DNA from 3 places in the Fodinicola feengrottensis genome. Region 3 is predicted to be linked to each of the others. Evidence: riboswitches for the same ligand, from Rfam matches in the RefSeq annotation. Region 3 holds a riboswitch; each other region holds the start of a gene.

Region 1 (7,816 bases), on a different contig from region 3:
ACCACTGCCCGAACTGGGTGGCGAAGTCGACGCCGATCGTGGCGAAATTGTTGCTGACAAGGCGATTCGTGCGCCGGTCCCACAGCGCCGGCACTGAGACGTGCCCGTCGAAACCGGGTTCGGTCGCCTCGTACGCCTGCCGGAGCAGGGTGAATCCGTTGACTGGATCGGGGCCGTGCTTTTCCCGGAAGGCCCATCCCCGGGCGTCCCGCTCATCGTCCACATAGGACACGCTGACCACGTCCCGCAGGCCGAGCAGGGCCAACTCGATGGTGGTGCGCTGCGCCCAGGGACAAAACCAGCCGGCGTAGAGGTGATAGCGGCCCGGCTCGGCGGCGAAGCCGCTGGAGCCGTCGGCGGTGATGCGGCCGGTGAAGCGATACAACGGCCGGGCGCCACCAGGCGGCACGCGGTATTCCCCGTAAGTGGCGACATCGACCGGACTCGCGAACCCAGGCACGCCGTTCCCCTCCCAGTTGGGACCCCACCGACCACAACCCGGCCGACCAGCGCGGCTATTCCGGATCGCTACCACGATCGCGCGCCGACACCGCCGCCGCGGGTCCGACGCGCCGGCCGCTACCGAAGTCGCGGCGAGCGGGAACCACTTCACCCACCAGCGCCGGTCATCGGCAAGACTGGTGGGACCGTACGCACGCGCAGAGAAAGCGAGAACCATGGGAGACCGGCGCATCGGCCTGGTGGTGCACGAGGGCCGCGAGGCGGCGGTGGATGCCGCCCACCTGGTGCATGCGTGGGCGAAGAAGAACGCCATCGAGGTCATCGAGATCGACGTGTGGCGCCTGGACAACGGCCATCGGCCGCGCCGCAACGCGAAGGACGAGGTCGAGGCGGCAGGGCATCCGTCGCTGATCGTGACCATCGGCGGCGACGGGACGTTCCTGCGTGGCGTACGGGTGGCGGCGTCCGACGACGTGCCGGTGCTCGGCGTGAACGTCGGGCGGGTCGGGTTCCTGACCGAGGTCGAACCCGCCGAGATCGAGTCGGCGCTGGAGGCGTTCTTCTCCGGGAGCGCGCGCATGGATGAGCGCATGATGCTCACCATGCGAGCGTCGCGGCCGCTGGAGATCCCGGACGGGATTCAGGCGTTGCTGCAGTACGGGCGGGGTCCACTGCTGCCTCCGCCGCCGCGCCGGATGGTCAGCCAGGACAACGTCAGCCAGGACCAGGCCGCGGGCATGGAACTGGACGTGACCGCGCTGAACGACGTGGTCTTCGAGAAGCTCGCGAGGGACCGGCAGGCGAGCCTCGCGGTCTACCTCGGCGAGTCGGTTTTCGCGTCGTACTCGGCGGACGCGCTGATCGTGGCGAGCCCGACCGGCTCCACGGCGTACAACCTCTCGGCCGGCGGGCCGGTGCTGTCGCCGAGGCTGAAGGGTCTGGTGTTTACCCCGGTGGCGCCGCACATGATCTTCAACCGCAGTGTCGTGCTGGCGGCCGGCGAAGCCGCTTCGGTACGCGTGCTGGACCGCTCCGGCCAGGTCGCGGTGAGCGTCGACGGGCAGCTGCGCGGCGTGCTGGACCCGGGCGACTGGGTGACCGTCCATCCCGCCGAGCACCCGGCCCGGTTGGTACGCCTGCGCCCATCCGACTTCTACCAGCGGCTGCGCAACCGGTTCTCGCTGGCGGACGCACCGGCGGCGCTGGCCGACGGCGGCGAACCGGCCGGCTGCCCACCGCCCGCCGACATGTACTAGGCCCGACGTTTCAGGGCGAAATTGCCCCCATTTCGGACCTACAACGTCACCCTCGCGAGGGGTTTACATCGCGAAAGCGGGCCGGAAGCCGATCGTCATCGCGCCGCGGCGATGCCGGCCGGTGGTGTGTCGATGCTTGCCGGCCGGCGCGGCGATGCCGCCGGGCCGCCGGATGCGGACGAACATGGCCGCCGCGCCGATGCCGACCATCGCCGAGACCACGCTCGCCGGCGCGACCACCGGGTCGGCGACCAGCGCATGATGCGAGGCGACGCCGACCACGGCGCTGGTGTTGGCGTCCGCGACGACCGTGTGCTCGACCAGCGACTGGCTCTTGGCTGGGCCAGTGACCGGTGGCACCACGGTGGGCGCTGGCAGGTTCGGCCGGGAGTCGTGCACTCTCCAGGCGCCGGTGGAGAACGGCTCCGGCAGGCCCTTCACGCCGGTGCCGGTGCCCCACTCGGTGATCACGTACGTGACCTGGATGTGGCCCGGCCCGAAGCCGTCGACCAGGTGCGTCTCGGTGTTCCAGTGGCCGCCGGTGAGCTGCGCGTACGTCTCGCCGTCAATGTCCAGCATGATGCCGTGGTCGGACGGGAAACCGGGGCCGCGGTCACCGATCATGAAGTCGGCACGACGCCCGTTGTAGAGCACGTATCCCTGGGTGCCCAGCGGCCAGCTCGGGCTCGCGAAGATGCCCTTGTGCATGCCCTGCCCGCCGGCGGGGTTGCCGGTGTCGCCGGAAAGGCCGGAGCCGTCGTCCCAGAAGTACGACGCCATTGTCGAGCCCTGCAGGCAGGTGCTGGGTGGTGGAGTGGTGTCAGGCACGGCGTTAACCCACTACCCGCACGTCACCATCCGGATCCGGGGTCGGTCGCACGGCGGCCAGCGACGCTGGCCGACGGACGTGTTCGGGGCATGACCAAGAGCATGGAACAGCACCACGCGGTGCTCCTCTCCTTCGGCTGCCTACCGGGTTAGCTGACGGGTTCGGGCCAGGAGACGCCCTACCGCAGCGCGCGAACGCACTGCCGATTCACCCCAAGGACCTGGGTCCCCGGCTCCCTCCGAAGAGGGATTCGGCGGTCGTCCGGCTGCCTTCCTGGTGAAGCGCAGGTAAACCGAACGAACGCTAAGGACTCTAACCGGACCCCCGACGGATCCTTCGCGGGGTCAGCATAATCACAACCGTGTCGTTACCATTCAGTGCGTACCCCGGAAAACCGGCATGCCTATCGTGCCTGGTCAGAGCCTGAAATCACGCTTCGCGCCGAGGCTGTGACAGCGACCGCATGGGGGCAATTCCAGCCGCGCATGCTCCGGCGTGCCAAGGTGGGACGTAGGACACGACCGGGGAGAGACTGGATGCTGTACGTGGCATTGGCATGCCGGCTGCTGATCGGCGTGGTTTTCGTTGCCTCGGCGGCGACCAAGCTGGTCGGAACATCGGCATTCGGGGATTTTGTCGCGTCTGTCCGGCAGATGCGGGTGTTGCCCAGGGCTTGGTCGCGACCGGTCGCCCTGGCGGTGGTGATCGCCGAAGTCCTGACCGTGGTGCTGGTCGCGATCCCGCTCGCGGCCTCGGCGATGGCTGGTTTCGGCCTGGGGGCAGCCCTGTTGGCCGCCTTCGCGGTCGGCATCGTGATCAGCGTGCGAAAAGGCGAGCGCACCCCGTGCCGCTGCTTCGGGAAATCCACCACGCCGCTCGGGCCGCTTCATGTCGTACGCAACGTTTTCCTGATCTGCGTGGCGTTGCTGGGTGCCGCTGGGGCACTCTCGACCGGCAGTCTTGACCTGGGTGCCGCCGCGGTCGCCGCGGTCGCCGGCCTGGTGGTGGGCGGCCTGGTCATCGTGCTGGACGACATCGTCGACCTGTTCCGGCCGGTCAAGCCAACCCCTGCTCGTTAGGGAAAACGCACGTACTCGTAGTCGAATGGCTGGCCGTTGATGCCGTTGCGGGGTGGCGCGATCCAGGCGGCGATCTTGCCGCGCTCGTGCACCGGCCGCATCAGGGATCGTACGTGCGTCTTGTCCACCTCGGTCGGCAGCCAACTGCCCTTGCGCAGTGCCCATTCGTCGGTGGAAATCTTCTCGCCGTCCGGGGTCGCCTCGATGCCGGAGAAGGCGCCGACCTTGCGGTTGAAGGCCTGGTGCGGGAGCTTGAGTCGGTGCGAAAGCCCGGCGCTGTCCAGAATCTTGTTCCAGCGGTTGACCCCGCTTTGGCAGTCCGAGACATATTCGCGCCGCAGGTCGGCGTTTAGCCCCACCAGCGCGGAAACCTCGGCCTGCCCGATCTCGCCGTCCGGGTCGAGCGCGTCGACCATGATCGACTCCTCAGTGAGCCGGTGGTCGTCCTTGCGACGGTCCTCCATCCAGCGGCCCTTCAAACCCGCGGTGAAGTAGTTCGCCACGTTGGTGGAGGTCTCGCCGCCGAACAGGTCCAGCGAGACGCTGTAGTGGAAGTTCAGATATTTCTGGATGACTTTCAACGGAATCCCACCGAAGGACGCGATCTCCTCGGTGTCATTCTCCTTCATCAGCTGGACCGTACGCTCCACCACCCGGTCGATGCCGGTGGTGCCGACCATCATGTGGTGCGCTTCTTCCTTGAGCATGAACTCGCACGTACGGGACAATGGGTCGAAGGCGCTTTCCTTGAGCGTACCGAGCTGGTATTTGCCGTCCCGGTCAGTGAAATACGTGAACATGAAAAAGGACAGCCAGTCCGGCGTCTCCTCGTTGAAAGCGCTGAGGATGCGCGGCGCGTCCTCGCTGCCGGAGTTGCGGTGCAGCAGCTCTTCGGCCTCTTCCCGGCCTTCCCGGCCAAAATACGCGTGCAGGAGGTAGACCATCGCCCACAGGTGCCGGCCTTCCTCCACATTCACCTGGAAAAGGTTGCGCAGGTCGTAGAGGCTTGGCGCGGTGGCTCCGAGGTTTCGCTGCTGCTCCACCGAAGCTGGCTCGGTGTCGCCCTGGATGACGATCAGCCGCTGCAGCTCGGCCCGATACTCCCCCGGGACCTTCTGCCAGACCGGCTCGGTCCTGTGTTCCCCGAAGCCGATCCGCCGGTCCGCGTCGCGCTCGGCCAGGAAGATCCCCCAGCGGTAGTCCTTCATCGCCACATGACCGAAATTCGCCCAGCCCTGCCGGCCGACGTTGATCGCCGTCCGCAGGTAAACGTCGTGGGTGGGCAGGGTCGGGCCCATCGATTCCCACCAGCTGAGGAAGTTCGGCTGCCAGGACTCCAACGCGCGCTGCAGCCGACGGTCCTCATGCAGCTCGACGTTGTTGGGGATTTTCTCCGAATAATCTGCCCTGTCCGGCATGCTCAGACCCGTTTCCTGTCGAATTCCGCGCGTTGCCCGGTGCCGAACTTGCGAAGCGCCCCATACTCGCCGGACGCGTTCGGCCGTACGAAGATCCAGTTCTGCCAGGCCGTCAGCCGGCCGAAAATCTTGGTCTCCAACGTTTCCGGTCCGGTGAAACGATAGTTCGCCTCCAGGCCGGTCAGCGCGTCCGGACTGAAACTGCCCCGTTCCTCCACCGCGATCCGCACCTCGTCGTCCCAGTCGATGTCGTCCGGCGCGAAGGTCACCAACCCGAGCTCGGCGGCCGCGTCGGCCCGCAGCGGCTTGTCCATTTCCCCGCGAGCGGCTTCCAGCGCCGGCTCGTCACCGTAGAATCGCGTCTGTACGCGGGAAAGTCCGTTGCCCATCGGCAGCACGCCGAAGTTCATCTCGGTCAGGTGCAGTGCGGCCGGCTCGGCATCGGGGTCGATGTCCTCGAAAACCCCGAAAAGCTGGTATGACCGGTCGGCGGCCAGCGCGAGTTCGAGCAGGGAGCCAGCGAAACAACTGCCCGGGTCGATCAGGGCCAGCAGGCTGCGGCTGGTGACGTCCAGCCTTTTGAGCGTACGTTTCAAATAATGCAGGATCTCGTTGACCAGCCAGTCGTCCCGGTTCGCGAGCAGCAGCCGATCGTACGCCAGCACCTTGTCGCTTTCCCCGCGAGTCTTCAAAATCCACGTGCCGGCGCTGAGTTCGTTGGTCCGCAGGTCCAGAATCAGGTCGTCAACCTCGCGGGTGACCGCCAACGTCCAGAAATCCGCGCCCTGCGCTCGTACGCCAGCAACATCGGTTGGTGCGTCCGCGGTGGGGCCGGCGACGGTGATCTCGACCGTACCGGCTTCCCGGTCCAGCACCGCCGTCACGTGCTCGTACGAGATCCGGTCGTCCTCTCGCTGCTTTTCCAGCGGACTGAGCGAAATTCCGGTCGCGTCCGTCGGCCGACCAGAGCGCTCGGCCAGTTCCAGAGCGCGAGCGGCCACCGCCTGCAGCCACTTCGGCCGCGGCACGACTTCGTCGACGAGCCGCCACTGGACAGCCTTCTTGCCGCCAATTCCCTCCGAACGGGTGGAAAAGTAGTCGGCGAGGTCACGCCGCACGTGCCGCTTGTCGACGACCCTCGTCAGGCCACCGGTGCCCGGCAACACGCCCAGCAACGGCAACTCCGGCAACGAAACCGTGGACGAGCGGTCATCGATCAGCATCAGATGCTCGCAGGCCAACGCGATCTCGTACCCGCCACCGGACGCGGTGCCGTTCAAGGCCGCCACATATGTCTGTCCGGAATTCGCCGTCGCGTCCTCAATGCCATTGCGGGTTTCGTTGGTGAACTTGCAGAAGTTGACCTTCCAGGGGTGCGGCGAAGCGGCCAGCATCCGAATGTTGGCACCCGCGCAGAAAATCTTCTCCTTGCCGCTGGTGATCACCACCGTACGCACCTCGGGGTGCTCGAACCGGAGCCGTTGCACGGCGTCGTAAAGCTCAATGTCGACGCCCAGGTCGTACGAGTTCAGCTTCAACTCGTAGCCGGGGCGCAGGCCGCCCTGCTCGTCCACGTCCATGGTCAGCGTCGCCACCGGCCCGTCGGTGGCGATCTTCCAGTGCCGGTAGTCGACCGGCCGGACCCGGAACTCGACGCGGGCTGTTGCGGTCACGCCAGGGTGGATCGATGTCATAGTCGACTCCGCAGTGTTCACCCGGATCCTCCCAGCGACCGATGCTCTCATGTTCTACAACTCCATGTGAGCCTGTCAAGTTCTTGTAGAATATCGCAACTGGTGATGACCGACCACTCACCGTCAGGAAGAATTGGCCACTACGGCAAATCAGACGAAGGACGCGATGACCATCAGCGACCCGGCACCGGGCGAGCGGGCCCCCACGCTGTCCCGTCGGCACGCCGCCGGCGCGTCCAGCGCGCGCGGCCTGCTGTTCACCGTGTTGGGCGAGTTCGCGCTGGTAGCCGAGCGGACCGCCTGGACTTCAGCGTTGATCGAGGTGCTGGGGCAGCTCGGGGTGGACGAGAAGGCCACCCGACAGGCGCTGATGCGAACGGCCGCGGACGGCTGGCTGCGCGCTGAGCGAATCGGCCGGCGCACCTTGTGGCATCTGACACCGAACGCGGAGCGGCTGCTCACCGATGGCGCGCAGCGGATTTACTCCTTCACCGGCCCGGCGCAGGGCTGGGACGGCACCTGGCTGCTGGTGTCCGTACGAGTGCCGGAAAGCGACCGGCGAGCCCGGCACCTTCTTCGTACCCGCCTCAGCTGGGCCGGTTTCGGGTCGCTCGGCGCCGGCCTCTGGATCAGTACGCATCCAGAGCGCGAGGCCGAGGTCGCCGAGGTGCTGCGCGAGGCCCGGATCGCCGACGACGCGCACGTTTTCATCGCGACCCGGCCGGGCATCGGGGACGTACGGGCGATGGTCCAGCAGGCCTGGGACCTGGTCGCCGTGGAAGAGCAGTACGAGGACTTCATCGCCGAGTTCTCCGACCCGGCCCGCAAGAACGCGTTGATCGACCAGATCGAGCTCGTCCACGCTTGGCGGCGGTTTCCGGCAATCGACCCTGCCCTGCCCCGCGAGCTGCTGCCCAGCCGCTGGTCCGGCGTCAAGGCCGCCACCCTGTTCGGCCAGCAACACACCGCCTGGGCGCCCGCCGCACGTACGGCCTGGGAAGCCCTCAACCCACCGCGGACCTGACGTTTCACTGCCGACAGCAGCGAGAACGTCAGGTTCGCGGAGGTTCGGTCAGCC
Region 2 (7,816 bases), on a different contig from region 3:
TCATCGACATCGCCCGGCACCGCGACAAGGACGTACTGGATAAGGGCGAGACCTTCGACCACCAAGACCTGCTCGCCGCCGCCGAAAGCCAGGGCGTCACGATCGAGCCGCGCGACATCCTGCTGATCCGGACTGGCTGGATCGGCTGGTGGTATCGGACCACGCCAAAGGAGTTCTTCCACCACTACTGCGAGCCGGGCCTCACCTACTCCCGGGAGCTGGTCGAGTGGTTCCAGCGGATGGAGATCCCGAACCTGGTCACCGACACCATCGGCAACGAGGTCAGCGCCGAGCCGGCCACCGGGGTCGCCCTGCCGCTGCACAGCGCCCTGATGCGCAACCTCGGTGTCGCCTTCACCGAGATCTGCTGGCTGGACGACCTGGCCGCGGCCTGCGCTGCGGACAGTCGGTGGACCTTCCTCTACACCGCGGCCCCACTGAAAGTCGTCGAAGGCACCGGCGCCCCGGTCAACCCCGTCGTCATCCGCTAGCCGCGGCCCCGGCTGGCTGCTCGGTCAGTCGGTCGGGTGACTGGCTGCACAATCGGAATCCGATTGTCACCACCCCGGAGTTCACCCAGGTCAGCCTGCCACCGCTGGCACAATCGGATTCCGATTGTGCAGCCGTCGCTTCATGAAGCGCGCGCTTATCTCGCACGCGCGTTTACTTACGTAATGAAAACCCGCCACCCACCCCCCGCCCTTCTGAAAGGGCGGGGGCTCAAAATTTCACGTCGGTACGACAGTTTCGCGCCGCACCCTATGGAGAACCGCCAATCGGATTCCGATTGTGCGGGCCAGGGGCGGGTTAGCGGCGGCGGCTGACGCCGAAGACGGAGCGCATGATTTCGCGGCCGGCCGAAGAGGCGGCGGAGCGCATGAAGCTCTTGACCGCTGGGGAGCCAAGGAAGTCCGTCACCGCCCCCATCGCCTGCCCACCCGCGCCGCTGCTGGCCGGGGCCGGCCGTGGGGCAGGCGCGGTAATGGGCTGCTGGGCTGCCTCGGCTCGCTGGGTGGCCGCGCCTTGGGCGGTCTTGGCCATCAGCTTCTCGTACGCCGACTCCCGGTCAATGGCCTGCCCGTATTTGCCCTGCAGCGGCGACCCGGACACCGTGCTGTCCAGTACGGCCGGCTCGGCCGGGCCCATAAAGGACTGCGGTGCGGGCAGCCGGGTCCAGGCCACCGGGGTCGGCGCGCCACGCTCGGACAGCACCGTGACCACCGCCTCGCCGATGCCGAGGCCGGTGAGTACTTCCTCCAGGTCGTAGCCGGACTTGGGAAAGGTGGAGACGGTGGCCTTGAGCGCCTTGGCGTCCTCCGGCGTGTACGCGCGCAGGGCGTGCTGAACGCGGTTGCCCAGCTGCGCCAACACGTCCGACGGCACATCTTTTGGCGTCTGGGTGACGAAGAAGATGCCGACGCCCTTTGACCGGATCAGCCGGACGGTCTGGGTGATCGCGGTCAGGAAGTCCTTGGAGGCGTCCTTGAAAAGCAGGTGGGCCTCGTCGAAGAAGAAGACCAACTTCGGCTTGTCCACGTCGCCCACCTCTGGAAGGTCCGCGAACAGGTCGGCGAGGAACCACATCAGGAAGGTGGAGAACAGCGCCGGCTTGTCCTGGATGCTGGCCAGCTCCAGCACGCTGATGATCCCGCGACCGTCCGTGGCCGTACGAAGAAAGTCGTGGGTGTCGAACTCCGGCTCGCCAAAGAAGTCCTGCGCGCCGGAGTCGGCGAAGCCGATCAGCTCCCGAAGGATCACCCCAGCGGTGGCCTTGCTCAGCCCGCCCAGCTCCTTGAGCTGCTCAGCGCCCTCATCGGAGGTCAGGAACTGGATAACCGCGCGCAGGTCCTTCAAGTCCAACAGCGGCAGGCCGTGCTGGTCGGCGAAATGGAAGACCAGTCCGAGCGACGACTCCTGCACGTCGTTCAGACCCAGGACCTTGGACAGCAGGGTCGGACCGAAGGCCGTGACGGTCGCCCGTACGGGCACGCCCTTGCCGAGTCCGCCGAGCGCCAGGAACTCGGTTGGGTAACCAGTCGCCGTCCAGGTCTGCCCGACTTCGGTCGCCCGGGACCGCGTCCGGTCCGAATCGGCGCCGGGCGCCACTACCCCGGACAAGTCGCCCTTCACGTCGGCCAGAAAGACCGGAACACCGTTCGCGGACAGCTGTTCGGCCATCATCTGCAGCGTCTTGGTCTTGCCGGTGCCGGTCGCGCCGGCCACCAGGCCGTGCCGATTCACCATCGACAGCGGGATCCGCACCTTCGCGGCTGGCACGGCGGCACCGTCATCGCCGACCAACGCACCCAGCTCAATCGCTTCGCCAGCGAACGCGTACCCCTTCTGGACCCTGTCCGCGAGGTCGCCCTGAGAAGTCTTGCTCTGGTCCGCCATGAATGCGCTCCCCCCACCCGAACCCAAAAGGACGCTGGGAGCGTACCGAGCCTTCCGCGAACAGGCACCACGGTGAACACATGTATGCCGCGAATAATTGTTAGTGATCGAGCGCACAGAAAGAAACCGACCCGAACGGGCGGACATATTAGGGCAAATAAAATAATGCGACACGGCCACCCTGTAACAGATCTCACTTGGCCTGCGAATACGATCACGATGACCCCAAGATGCTTGAGGTCAAAGTGCACAACCCGTGCACGCACCTGGGAGACGGCACGCCGAGTCCTGTCCCCGCCGCCCAGGTGAAAGTACGAGCATTGGATGAATCGGACAGGAGCGGGGGAACCAACAAAGTTTCTCCGGAGTGATCCGGCGACAGTCGGAAAAACTCCTTGGGGTGAAGCCATCTAACGATGGCCGGGACGCCTTCCCTCCCGAACCCGACAGCTCACTTCGTAGGCGTGCCGGAAGGAACGCTCTTGCGTACGGTGCGATCTCACCGCCGTAGTCTCCCGCGTCCGCTGAAGAACAAGTGGCTCACCGCCTCTCTGGGTGTCGCCGCCGCCGGTCTGATGGCCGTTGGTGTGGTGGCAGCGCCCTCGGTGTTCGCGGCCGACCAGGCCAAAGTGATGGTCTGGAAGTACAACACCCCGTCGACCACCTCGCCAGGTTCGCTGGTCAACCTCGAGGGCTTCATCAAGACGCCGGAGGGCCAGCCGATCCCCAACGTGACAGCCACGCTGTCCCGTACCGAGGCTGACGGGCACTACCACGCCCTTCTCAGCGGCACCACGAACAGCCAGGGTGTTGTCACGTTCCAGCTGTACCCGGGCAACTCGGCCTACTGGATCCTCAGTTACGCCGGCGGCACGGTCAGCAGCGGCGGCGGGCAGCCCGCCAACCCGGCGCCGGCCACCACCAAGGCGGCCCCGAACAAGCCCGCACAGAACACGCCGGCCAACCCGAAGCCCGCTGACTCGGCATCCCCGAGCACCCCGGCCGAGTCGTCCGGCACCCCGTCGACCGATTCCGGCACGAATGGCAACGACGCCAACGGGAATGGCTCGACCAGCACCAACAACGGCAATGGCGCGGCCGGCGACAACCAGCCGGCCGCCTACACGCAGCCGGTCAGCAACACCAAGCAGGTGAGCAACAACGCTGACGCCACCCCGCCAGCCGCTCCCGCCGGGACCAGCCGGACCTTCGCTTCCAGCGTCTCGCCGGCCGTCGCGGTCTACGTTCAGGACAAGGGCCAGATGGTCGTCTCCACGGCCGCCCAGTACCGCGGTCGGCCGTACCAGTACGGTGCGGCGGGGCCCAACTCGTTCGACTGCTCAGGTTTCACCAAGTTCATCTACGCGAAGTTCGGTAAGTCACTTCCGCACAGCGCGACCAGCCAGGCCGGCTATGGCTCGTCGGTCAGCCGGAGTTCGATGAAGCCGGGCGACCTGATGCTGTTCGGCCGACCGGGCTCGTACTACCACGCCGCGATTTACGCTGGCGGGGGCAACATGTGGGACGCGCCGACCTCCGGTCAGACGGTGGGAAGCCACCGGATCTGGAGCAATGACTACACGGTTCGCCGCCTGGTCTCCTGAATCACAGCGATCGGCTGCCAACCGATCGCAGCTCTGGAACGTCTCATGAGGGGGCACGATCCCGGTTGGGGATCGTGCCCCTGTTACGTATGACCGATGACGTCCGATCAACAGACGTACAGGGAATGAATCCGTGTCAAGACGAGCGAGTGCTGGCAGCGAAGTGCGATCATGGGTCCCGGAACAGTCGAGCCGCTCCGAACCGGAGCAGCCGGCCGAGTCCGATGAAAGGTCCCCAGCGTCGCGGGCCCCGGCCGATCAGGGAGGGCCAGTGGAGGGGGAAGGCCCACGGGGGGCGACTGTCGCCGCGCTGGCGGCTGGACAGGTGCTCGCCGGGCGTTACCGGCTGGACAAGCACCTGGAAGATTCCACCACCGGGCGCGCACTCTGGCGCGCTACCGACCTGCTGCTCGCCCGCGGCGTGGCGGTCGAGGTCCAAGCCACCGTCGGCACCGACTCTGAACAGCTGCTTTCCACCGCCATGGCGATCTCCCGGATCCGCCATCCAGGCGTGGTGGCGATCTATGACGCGGTGGAGGAGAGCGACCGGGCGTACGTGGTCCGCGAGTGGGCCGCCGGCAGCCCGTTGCGAGGCCTCCTCAAGAACGGCCCGCTGGACACCCACCAGGCCGTCACACTGGCTCGCAGCGCCGCCGAAGGCCTCGCCGCCCTGCACGCGGCCGGCGCCGCCCACGGCAACCTGACGCCCAGCACGGTCATCGTCAACGGCAACTTCGAGTGCACCCTCACCGACCTCACGATGGCGCCGCCCAGCACCGCCGGCGAGGACGTCACCGCCGAGCCGGCGGCGGACGTACGAGCCGTCGGCGCGCTGCTCTATGCCGCGCTGACCGCCCGGTGGCCGTCCGCGAACGGCTCGACGCCCGAAGGGGTCACCCCAGCCGCCCGGATAGACGGCCGGCTGTGCACACCTCGGCAGGTGCGGGCCGGCATCCCGGCCCGGCTGGACGCGCTCGCCATGCAGCTGCTGGACCCGGACCAGCCGGCGCCGGCCGCGCAGGACCTCGCCACCGAACTGAACCAGGTCGAGTACGCGCAGGAGATGCGGCCGCTGGATGGTCTCACCGGCCAGCTGGCGCCGCTCACCGAACCACTGAACCGGCTGCGCGAGTCCCGGATCCGGCGGATGCCGCTGTGGGCCAAGCTCAGCATCCCGATTGGCGTGATGCTGGTCGTCCTCGCGGTGCTCGCCGTGCTGGTCGCGCGCGTACCGATGGCGCAGTCGCCCAACACCACGCCGGCCTCCAGCACCGCGAACGGCCCGTCCAGACCGCTGACCGCGGTGCGGCCGACCGATGCCACCATCATCGATCCGCAGGGCGACCACACCGAGCTGGCCGGCGCCGGCAAGACGATCGACGGCAGCCGCGACAGCGCTTGGCGGACCGCGACCTACAAGGGCAGCCCTGACTTCGGCGGCCTGAAGAAGGGCATGGGCGTACGGGTGGACCTGGGCCATCCGGTCGCGGTCCGGCAGGTGCTGGCCAACCTCAGCAGCGCAGGTGCCACCGTGTCTCTCTACGGCGGCAACAACCCGGACGATCTGCAGTCCGGCACCGCGATCCAGACCGTCACCGACTCGCCCGGCCCCAACGTCACGTTCGCCGTCACCTCCGGTCAGCAGTATCGGTATCTGCTGATCTGGATCACCAAGCTGCCGCCGTACGAGAACGGTTTCGGGATCGGGGTCGACGAGATTGTCCCGAAGGTCTGAGGCCGGCGGGTGACCGCCGATCCGACGGCCGTCACACCCAGCGACATCGATCTGCTGAGCGCGCACGCGGCCGGTGACAAGACCGCGTTCTCCACGCTCCTGAGCCGGCATCAGGACCGGATGTGGGCGATCGCGCTGCGGACCACCGCCAACCGCGAGGATGCCGCCGACGCACTACAGGACGCGTGCCTGTCCGCCTTCCGGGCTGCCGCGTCCTTCCGCGGGGACGCCGCGGTCACCACCTGGCTGCACCGGATTGTGGTGAACGCCAGCCTGGACCGGCTCCGCCGCAAGGCCGCTCGCCCGGCCGTACCACTGGACGACACGAAGGTCGACCCACCGGATCCGGCCGACCAGGTGGATGCGCTGACCACCCGGCTGACGATCCGGGAGGCGCTGGCCGCGCTGCCACTCGAGCAGCGGGCCGCGTTGGTGCTGGTGGACCTGGAGGGACTGCCCGTCGACCAGGCCGCCGACATCCTGAAGATCCCGGCTGGCACGGTGAAGAGCCGGTGCGCCCGCGGCCGAGCCCGGCTCGCCGTCCTCCTGGACCAGCTCAGACCGAGTGCATCCGATCACGGCCGGAACGGTTCGACCGCGAGGCGCGTCCCATCGAAGAACGACGACACCAGCGACGTGGCAGGAGGGGGCAAGCATGGCTGACGAACGCCCGGCCGATCCTGCCCTCAGCGGCCCCGACCTGGCCGAATCCGTCGACATCGAACTGCTCGGCGAGTACGCGGAAGGCCTGCTCGACGGCACCGCCCAGGCGCAGCGGGTCGCCGACCGGCTGACCAGTGACCCGCGCTGGCAGGTCGCGTACGAGTCGCTGCCCGCGGCCACCGCCACAGTGCGTACGCAGTTGGCCAACCTGGGCAACGAGCTCGCCGGCGGTACGAGCGCGGAGCCGGTGCCGACGGACGTACTGGCCCGCATTGAGGCCGCGCTCGCCGAGCAACCCGCCGCGGATCTCGAGACAGATCTCCAGACGCAGTCGCTCCCCGACGAAGGCGAGCCCCCCACCCGGCTAGAAGTCGCCCGGGAACGGCGCAAGGGCCGGTTCGCCGTGCTGCTGGCCGCCGCCGCGGTGGTCGCCATCGTGGTGGTCGGCGGTGGGGTGGTCGTCCAGCAACTGGTCCCGGTCGCGCTGCCCAAGAACATGTCCGCCACCGGGTCCGGCGACAGCCGCCCCAACGGTGGCGCTGGCACCTCGAAGCAGCCGCAGAGCGCACCGAAACCGCTGGCTGCCGGCCGCGTGCAAGTGGTCGCCTCCGGCCGCGACTGGACCGACGAACAGCTGCCCACCCTGGGCCGAACCGCGGCGAGCGGCACGGCCGACACTGGCCGGTCCCATGCGGACCAGGCCAAGGCTGCCCCCGAGCCGCTGCCTCGGTTCGCCAATCCAGCGGTCCTGCAGGCCTGCCTGGAGGCACTGGGACGGCTGGGAGGCGGCGAGCCGACCTATGTCGACCTGGCGCTGTTCGACGGTGGCCCGGCGGTGCTCGCGGTGCTGTCGAACGGTTCGACCCAGAAGGTGGTCGCGGTCACTTCTGACTGCGGGGACTATTCGACTGTCACCACCATTTACGGGCCGGTCGCGGCCAGCTGAACCCACCGGCGCGACCGTACGAACGGTGGAGGCGCAGGTCACGTACGCGTCGGAATGTCTGGCCCTACCATGACGTTCACTGGGTAGGTCACGAAGGCATGGTCCACAGCCGAGGAGAACTGGTGAGCGAACGTCGAACAGTCATCATCGTGGGGTCCGGCCCGGCCGGCTACACGGCGGCGATATACACCGCTCGCGCGAACCTCTCACCGCTGGTGATCGAGGGCGCGAACTACGGTGGCGCGCTGATGACGACCACCGAGGTGGAGAACTTCCCGGGCTACCCGGAGGGTGTCCAGGGGCCGGACATGATGGAGCAGCTGCGCCAGCAGGCGGAGCGGTTCGGCGCGGAGTTCATCTCCGACGACGCCTCTTCGGTCGACCTGTCCGGTGATCTCAAGAAGGTCACCGTGGGCGACCAGACGTACGAAGCGCCGGCAGTCATCCTCGCCACCGGTTCGGCTTGGCGTCCAC
Region 3 (7,816 bases):
TAGTTCATCGAATGCTCCTAACCAGTGACCGGAGGCAGGGCCTGGGCCGGTTTCGACCGACCGAACAACGCGATGGTGATGAGGATCCACGGGATCGCCGCCAGCAGGCTCACGAAAATCCCGACCACCCGATAGACCACGCCGACCAAAGCCACTGGCACGTGCGCACTGGCGACAATTTCCGGCAGCAGCGAACTACTCACCACCACCATGATCACGAGGGCCTCGGCGAGCAGGCCGACGACAGCGGCGATCAGCGCGAACGTGGCCGCCCGCGGATTCTGGGCCCGCCGCCGGATGGCCATCACCACGCCGACCAGCAACGCGATCACCAGCGGCAGCTGGCCAACTATCCCGGCCAGTACGAGAACAACACCCGACACCGCTGCCCCTCTCGGCGACTCCAGGCCCACCTTAGCCGTACGGCCGCACGTACCCCTGTCGTATGACGCACCGCGGTCGGACGACAGGGCCACCACCTGCGCGTACGGTGAAAACCATGGCAACTCAGACAGTCCAGGCCCCGCCTTCGGCCTGGCTCAGCACGGCGACCGGGCAGCTGGGGAAGGCGTTCGCGCAGCTCCTGTGGGGTAAGGACGATCGTTCGCCACTGCCGTCAATGCGGGCGCTGTGGTTGTTGTTCGGCGCTGTTTGTGTCGTTTTCGCGCTGCTGGTTCTGCTGGCCAGCGGTGACTACCTCCTGATCTCTGGTGGCACAGACGAGTTGGTTGTGCCGTTCGGCATCGGGGTGCTGCTGGTCGCGCCGCTGGTGCTCGGTACCCGCGCTCCGTTGCTGGCCTGGCGTTTGCAAGTGATTGGTTCGCTGCTGGCCCTGACCAACTCGACCTGGCATGACCCACTGTGGATCGACGTGAAGCTCGTTGCTCTGGCGGCCGGGATCGGCCTGCTCACCTATCGGTGTGGCTGGCTGGTAGGCCTGCTGGGCACATTCGTGGTCGTGGTGCCGACTATCGGCCCGGCCATCGTCAAGGTGTATCTGTGGGACAAGGTGAGCTTGGCGGCCATGATCGTCACTGCCGGCCTGGTGATTGGCGGCGCGTTGCATGTTAGGCGTACGGCCGGCGAGCAGCTCAGCGAGCAGCGCCAGACCACTGTGCAGGCGCAGGAAGGGCAGATCCTGCTCACCGAGCGGGCCCGGATCGCCCGCGAGCTGCATGACGTGGTGGCGCACCACATGTCGATGGTGGCCGTACGAGCCGAGACCGCGCCCTACCGGCTGACGGATCTGCCGGAGACGGCCCGGGCCGAGTTCATCGACATTGGCGCGGCCGCCCGTGCCGCGTTGACCGACATGCGGCAACTGCTCGGTGTGTTGCGGGACGGCGCGCCGGCCGACCTCGCGCCGCAGCCGGGTGTCGGGCAGATCCCGGATCTGGTCAGCGCGATGGCCGCGTCCGGCGCGCGGATCACCCACGAGGTCGACGGGCCGCCGGTGGACCTGCCGGCGGCGGTGGACCTCGCCGCGTACCGGATCGTCCAGGAGGCCCTGTCCAACGCCGGCCGGCATGCTCCCGGCGCGGAGATCGCGGTCCGGCTCGGCTACCTGCCGACCGCGGTGGTGGTCACGATCAGCAACGGTCCGGCGGTGGTCGCGGAGCGTACAGGCACGGCTCTCACCGTCCGGCTGCCGGACGCGTCGGCGCAGCCACACGGCCTGGTCGGCATGCGGGAGCGGGTCACGCTGGCCGGCGGCACCCTGCTGGCCTACCCGGCGCCGGGCGGCGGTTTCGTGGTTGAGGTGACCATGCCGTACGGCGGGACGGAGACGGTCGGATGATCAGCGTTTTCATCGCCGACGACCAGGCGATGGTCCGGCAGGGCTTCGGCGCCCTGCTGGCCGCGCAGCCGGACATCGAGATGGTCGGCGACGCGGTGGACGGCCGGGAAGCGGTGAGCGGTGTCCAGCGGCTCACCGCCGCTGGCACACCCCCGGACGTGATCCTTATGGACGTACGCATGCCGGAAATGGACGGTCTGGAGGCGACTCGCCGGATTCTCGCCGCCCCCGAGCCGGTGAGCACCCGGGTGCTCATCCTCACCACCTTCGACCTCGACGAGTACGTCTACGAAGCGCTGCGGGCCGGTGCCAGCGGTTTCCTGCTGAAGGACGCGCCGGCCGCCGACCTGGTGGCCGGCGTACGAGTCGTACACGCCGGCGACGGGCTGCTGGCGCCCTCTGTGACCGGCCGGTTGATCGCTGATTTCGCCCGCCGCCGCCCGGACGACCGGCCACCGCCGGGCAACCCGGCCGCGGTGCATACGCTCACGCCCCGCGAGATCGAGGTGCTCAAGCTGATCGCCGCCGGCCAGACGAACGGCGAGATCGCGACGACGCTGATCGTCGCCGAGCAGACCGTGAAGACCCACATCGGCCGGATTTTCGCCAAGCTGCACCTGCGGGACCGCAGCCAGGCGGTCATCTTGGCGTACGAAACCGGACTGGTCACTCCCGGCGGATAATAAAAGGCCCGGTTCCGCTGGACGGAACCGGGCCTAAGCGGGCGTCTGAGTTAGTTCGGTCGGGCGGCTCCGACGAAGCCCATCGAGTCAATGCTGGAGATCTTCACGTTCTCGCCCTCTTCCGGCGCATGGATCACCTGGCTGTTGCTGATCGCCAGGCCCACATGCCCGAAGTTGTTGAAGAAGACCAGGTCGCCGGCCTGAACCATGGAGCGGGTGATGTGTGGGTTGCCCTGATACTGCTCGTGGGCCGAGTGCGGCAGCGAGATGCCGACCTGCCGGTAGGCCGCCAGCGTCAGGCCGGAGCAGTCGAAGCCGACCTGGTACGGACCGGACTTGGCGAACACGTAGTGGGCTCCGAGCTGGGCATACGCGTACTTCACGGTGGTGGACGACCCGACCGGGGCCTGGGGCGCGTCCGGGCTCGGGCCATCCGCACCGCCACCGCTACTGTCCAGCGATCCTGGCGGGAGCAGCTTCTTGAGGGCGGCGAGCTGGGTGGTGTAGCCGCTCTTGCTGGTGTTGAGCGTGGTCACCAGGGTCTGCGCGGCGGTGGCCAGGCTGTTCACCTGGGCCTGCTGGGCGATCAGCTTCGCCTTCGCCGACCGCAGCGCCGCGAGCTGGTCGCGGGTCTTGCCGGTGAGCGCGTCCAGGGTGGTCAGCTGGTCCAGGAAGGTGTCCGCGGAGCCGCTGGTGATCATCGAGCTCATCATGCTCACGTCGCCGCCCTTGTAGGCGCTGATCGCGTACGACGCGGTCTTCTGACCGAGCGTGGTGAGCTGCGTCTGAGTGGCGCTGACCTGCTTGTTCACCGCGGTCTGCTGGGCTTTTACCTTGCCCAGGTTGGAATTCGCGGTGTTGTACTGGTCGTTGAGAGTGTCCAGTTTGGACTGCAGCGCGGTGACCTGCGCCTTGACGTTGCTGGGACTGGGATCGGCGGCGGCCGGGCTGGCCAACGCCAACGGGCCAGCGAGGAGAGTCGTCGTCAGAAGGGTGGGCACTGCTATGGCACGAAGGCGCTTTCGTAGCGCGCTTGCGCGAAACACGTCTCGCGAGCTCCTTCTTCCGTCACACCGCCTGCCGAGTTAGCTGACGGATTCGGGCCGGAAGAAATTAGCCCTACCACGGGAAAACCGTGGATTCACCCCAGAAACTCGGGTCCCCGGCTCGCTTTCCGGCGCGGGGCGCCGGTCATCGATTCGGCGGCGTCGGCCAATGACGCTCGGTTGAGCATCCAGATTCTCGACCGACAAAGGCGAAGCCTACGACATCACCTTTATTCCCCCATCGTCGCGGGGGTGACGAGCGTTACGTCGTACCAAAAATCGAGTGATGTCGTCACTATTGGTTACTGGCGTAAAAACAATGACCCGGTTCCTTTTTCAGGAACCGGGCCACTGAAGTGTGTGCGGATGGATCAGACAGGCCGGGCGGCTCCGACATATCCCATCGAGTCGATGGGGGAGATCTTCACGTCTTCGCCCTCGGTCGGCGCGTGGATCACCCTGCTGTTGCTGATGGCGATGCCCACGTGCCCGAAGTTGTTGAAGAAGACCAGGTCGCCAGCTTCCACCGCGCCGCGGGAGATGTGCGGTGACATCTGGTACTGCTCGTGCGCCGAGTGCGGCAGCGAGATGCCGACCTGCCGGTACGCGGCCAGGGTGAGGCCGGAGCAGTCGAAGGAGTCAGGCCCGTCGGCGGCGAACACATACGGCTTGTTGAGCTGCGCGTACGCGTACCGAACCGTGGTCGAGGAGCCGACCGGCGCGTCGGGTGCGGCCGCGTCCATGCCGAAGTCGGACGGGTCGAGCTTGGCCCGCAACGTGCGCAGCGTCTTGGCCTGGCTGTCGAAACTGCTCTTGCTGGTGCCGAGCGTGCTCACCAGGGTCTGCGCGGCGGTGGCCAGGCTGTTCAGCTTGGCCTGCTGGGCGCCGACCGCGGCCTTGGCCGCCTTGAGCGCGGCCAGCTGGTCTCGGTTCTTGCCGGTGAGGGCGTCCAGCGTGGTCAGCTGGTCGAGGAAGGTGTCCGCCGAGCCGCTGGTGATCATCGAGCTCATCATGCTCACGTCACCACCCTTGTAGGCGCTGATCGCGTACGACGCGGTCTTGTCCTGGAGCGCGGCATACTGCGTCTGGGCCTGGGCGAACTGCTTGTTCACCGCCGTCTGCTGGGTCTTGATCTTGCCCAGGTTCACGTTCGCGGTGTTGTACTGGTCGTTGAGAGTGTCCAGTTTGGACGTGAGGGCGTCGATCTGGTGCGTCAGGTCACTGACGCTGGGATCCGCCGACGCCGGGCTGGCCATGGCCAGGGTTCCGGCGACCAGAGTCGCTGTGAGAACGGTGGGCACCACGAAGACACGAAGGCGCTTCCATAGCGCGCTTGCGCGAGTCACTTCCCGCGAGCTCCTTCTTCCGCAATACCGCCTGCCGAGTTAGCTGTCGGATTCGGGCGGGAAGAAATTCGCCCTACCACGACCAGGTCGTGGATTCACCCCAGGAACTCGGGTCCCCGGCTCGACTTCTGGCCATTTCGCGCCAGTCATCAATTCGGCGGCGTCGGCCGCGACGCTCGGCTGAGCATCCAGACTCTCGACCGACAGGGGCGAAGCTTACGACATCGCCTTAGCCGTTTCATCGCCGGACGGGCAAATCGTGTTACGACACCCGCGCAAAATTCATTTGCCGATCGGGCAGCCAGGCATTATGCGCGGTACGCGTGAAAAGAAATGCGTGTAGTCACCGGCGAGTCACGCAGCGACTCTCGACACAATGCGGTTCAGAATGGACACCGCTTGGCTAACTGGAGGCGGCACTGAAGGGTCCGCGAAACGCACGCTTCTCCCGCCTACCGAGATGACATATCGGAAACCGTCCGGGATTTCCGCCGTACGAGTGGAAGTCATCCCGCTGAGCGGGATTTTCGGTATCGCCGCAAGGAGTTCGGCCCGCTCGCTCGCGGTCAGCGTGCCGTGCCGATCCGCACCCTTGCGAGTGCTCGCGATGACCTGGCCGTCCGGGGTGATCCGCAGCTCGTCCTGGAAACCGGCGATGCCGCCCGTACGGGCGTACGTGACGGCCGGCAACCCAGCGGGTAGTGATGGCGACACCGTGGGTCTCATCGGAGCCGGTGTCGTCGCGCTGCCCCCGCCGGGCGACGATCCACCCGCGCAGCCGGCCAGCGCGATGCCGACCACCGCCGCCATCGCGACTGTCCCGGCGAGCTCGCGCACGCCGTACGAACGTCCTGGGATGTCATCAGCCCGCATTCGCCGCACCGCCCACCGTCCCCGCCAGTCGGAGACTTCAAGCCCTTGGACTCGCCGCGGCGCGATCTGGTTCCGCGGGCGGGTGAAAACGCCGTTCCTACGAGTCGGCGTCGTCGTCGATCAGGCCACCTTCGCCGGCCAGCAAGGCGCGCACTTCCGACTCACGGAAGCGGCGATGGCCGCCGGGCGTACGAATGCTGCTGATTCGGCCCGCGGCCGCCCACCGGGTCACGGTTTTCGGATCCACCCGAAACATGGCGGCTACCTCACCAGGGGTGAGCAGTTTTCCCTCGACCTCCACCGACCCGCACCTCCCTCGTTGATGCCGTCCACTGTTGTTCTGGTACGGAAAAATCTCGCTCCCGGCGGTCATTAGAGCATCGTTGAGGCGCTTTCACTGGCACTTTGACAAGGTCCCTGACCGTGACGACGAGTGTCACCGGGCCAATTATGGGATAACCATCTACCAATCGGACAAATGCTCGGTTCGGTATCGATCGAGGCAACTGCCCCCGGAACCGCCGGCTTCGGGCCGACGACCTGCCATTACGCTCCTGCGCGAGGATGGTCGGGCAGATTCGAGGGACGCATAAAATGGATGACACCGATCGCCGAATACTGGCTGTGCTGCGGATGCGCGGTCGCGAGACGTACGCCGAGATCGGTCGGCAGGTGGGCCTGTCCGCCCCGGCCGTCCACGACCGGGTGGCCAAGCTCGAAGCGACCGGCGTTATCGCCGGCTACCGGGCCGCGGTGGCCCCGGACGCGCTCGGTCTGGGAGTGACCGCCCTGATCGGGATCCTGCAGTCCGAGGGCAGCGAACAGGACGACATCGGCGAAGCCCTCCAGCATCTCCCGGAAATCGAGGCGTGCTGGTTCCTGGCCGGCGAGGAATCGTTCATGCTGAAAGTACGGGTGCCCGATGTGGCTGCCCTGGAACACACAATTGGCCGCGTCAACAGGATCCGCGGCGTTGCCCGTACGCGCACCACCGTGGTGCTGTCCACCAAATGGGAAGACCGCGCCGACCCCCGCCCGTCCCACTGAGTTTTCTTGATTATTGGGACGAAAAACGCCGCGAGGGTGACGTTTTGGGTAGTGAAATGGTGCATTTCACTCCCACAACGTCACCCTCGCGGCGACGGAAAACGTTAGGCGGATGGGGAAGGTGACCCGCCACCAGCGGCAGGCGATGCCGGCGGCGGGGCCGAAGACTCAGCCGGCGTGCTCGGTGGAGGCGCGCTGGGGGTCGCCGGCGGGAGGGATCCCGACGGTGGTCCAGTCGGACTTGAGGGGCTGGATGGGGTGCCGCCGCCGGAAGGCTTGGTGGGGGGCGGCGGGGCCGGCTTGGTCGGCGGGGTGGTGGTGCCGCCACCGTTGTTCCCGCCACCGCCACCGCCACCGCCTCCGCTGGTCGGTGGGAGGGCAGGCAACGTGCCGCCCTGGCCGGGCGGGACGGCGCCGACGACGCGGGTGGCGCCGAAGAACTCGGACCACCAGATGGCGTTGATCTGGACTGGCACGCCGTCGTGCGGGGCGTTGATCATCTTGCCGCCGCCGACGTAGATGCCGACGTGGTGGATGGTGTTCCAGTCACTCTTGTCGGTGGCGAAGAAGACCAGGTCACCGGGCAGCAAGGCGTTCACCTGAACCGGCCGGGTGGCGCGGAACTGCGGGCGTGCGGTGCGCGGGAGGTGGATGCCGGCGTAGTCGTACGCGGCCATCACCAGCCCGGAGCAGTCGAAGCGGTCCGGGCCTTCGGCACCCCACTCGTACATCTTGTGGGCGTTCATCTGCGCGATCGCGTACGAGAGCGCCTTCATCGCCTGCGGGGCGGCGGCGCCGCCGGGGCCAAGCGGAGACAGATACTGGCCGCCCAGGGCCAGGTTGAAGGCGTCTGAGCTGGCGTTCGCGGCGGCCAGCTGGCCGGCGTACTGAGACTGCATCGCCTGCAGCGATGCGCTCTGGGTGGTGAACTGCTCCTGCAGCGTGGCCTGCTGGGTCTGCATCTGGGCGACCGTCGCGTACGCCTGCGAATAGTTCTGGGCGGTCTGGACGACCGCCTGCGCG

What was found. A riboswitch is a leader RNA that binds a small molecule or an ion and turns the genes downstream of it on or off. The one in region 3 is predicted to bind cyclic di-AMP.
Region 1: linked by a shared signal. The riboswitch ahead of ABD301_RS18730 (hypothetical protein) and the one ahead of ABD301_RS00605 (C40 family peptidase) in region 3 are both predicted to bind cyclic di-AMP.
Region 2: linked by a shared signal. The riboswitch ahead of ABD301_RS14505 (C40 family peptidase) and the one ahead of ABD301_RS00605 (C40 family peptidase) in region 3 are both predicted to bind cyclic di-AMP.

The regions. Positions count from the first base shown of each region.
Region 1 covers NZ_BAAANY010000013.1:15,727-23,542, forward strand. Annotated here, with positions in the region: gene ABD301_RS18720 (glutathione S-transferase C-terminal domain-containing protein) at 1-460, opposite strand, end outside; gene ABD301_RS18725 (NAD(+)/NADH kinase) at 678-1,718, shown strand; gene ABD301_RS18730 (hypothetical protein) at 1,782-2,546, opposite strand; cyclic di-AMP (ydaO/yuaA leader) riboswitch at 2,670-2,813, opposite strand; gene ABD301_RS18735 (MauE/DoxX family redox-associated membrane protein) at 3,084-3,626, shown strand; gene boxB (benzoyl-CoA 2,3-epoxidase subunit BoxB) at 3,623-5,044, opposite strand; gene boxC (2,3-epoxybenzoyl-CoA dihydrolase) at 5,047-6,717, opposite strand; gene ABD301_RS18750 (PaaX family transcriptional regulator) at 6,905-7,762, shown strand; gene ABD301_RS18755 (hypothetical protein) at 7,811-7,816, opposite strand, start outside.
Region 2 covers NZ_BAAANY010000009.1:408,526-416,341, reverse strand. Annotated here, with positions in the region: gene ABD301_RS14515 (cyclase family protein) at 1-491, shown strand, start outside; gene ABD301_RS14510 (helicase HerA-like domain-containing protein) at 808-2,394, opposite strand; cyclic di-AMP (ydaO/yuaA leader) riboswitch at 2,707-2,873, shown strand; gene ABD301_RS14505 (C40 family peptidase) at 2,886-3,998, shown strand; gene ABD301_RS14500 (protein kinase family protein) at 4,270-5,733, shown strand; gene sigM (RNA polymerase sigma factor SigM) at 5,743-6,396, shown strand; gene ABD301_RS14490 (hypothetical protein) at 6,389-7,342, shown strand; gene trxB (thioredoxin-disulfide reductase) at 7,465-7,816, shown strand, end outside.
Region 3 covers NZ_BAAANY010000001.1:127,526-135,341, reverse strand. Annotated here, with positions in the region: gene ABD301_RS00625 (hypothetical protein) at 1-8, opposite strand, end outside; gene ABD301_RS00620 (hypothetical protein) at 18-383, opposite strand; gene ABD301_RS00615 (sensor histidine kinase) at 500-1,798, shown strand; gene ABD301_RS00610 (response regulator transcription factor) at 1,795-2,481, shown strand; gene ABD301_RS00605 (C40 family peptidase) at 2,532-3,482, opposite strand; cyclic di-AMP (ydaO/yuaA leader) riboswitch at 3,542-3,696, opposite strand; gene ABD301_RS00600 (C40 family peptidase) at 3,899-4,873, opposite strand; cyclic di-AMP (ydaO/yuaA leader) riboswitch at 4,887-5,025, opposite strand; gene ABD301_RS00595 (hypothetical protein) at 5,228-5,746, opposite strand; gene ABD301_RS00590 (BldC family transcriptional regulator) at 5,844-6,119, opposite strand; gene ABD301_RS00585 (Lrp/AsnC family transcriptional regulator) at 6,341-6,793, shown strand; gene ABD301_RS00580 (C40 family peptidase) at 6,898-7,816, opposite strand, start outside.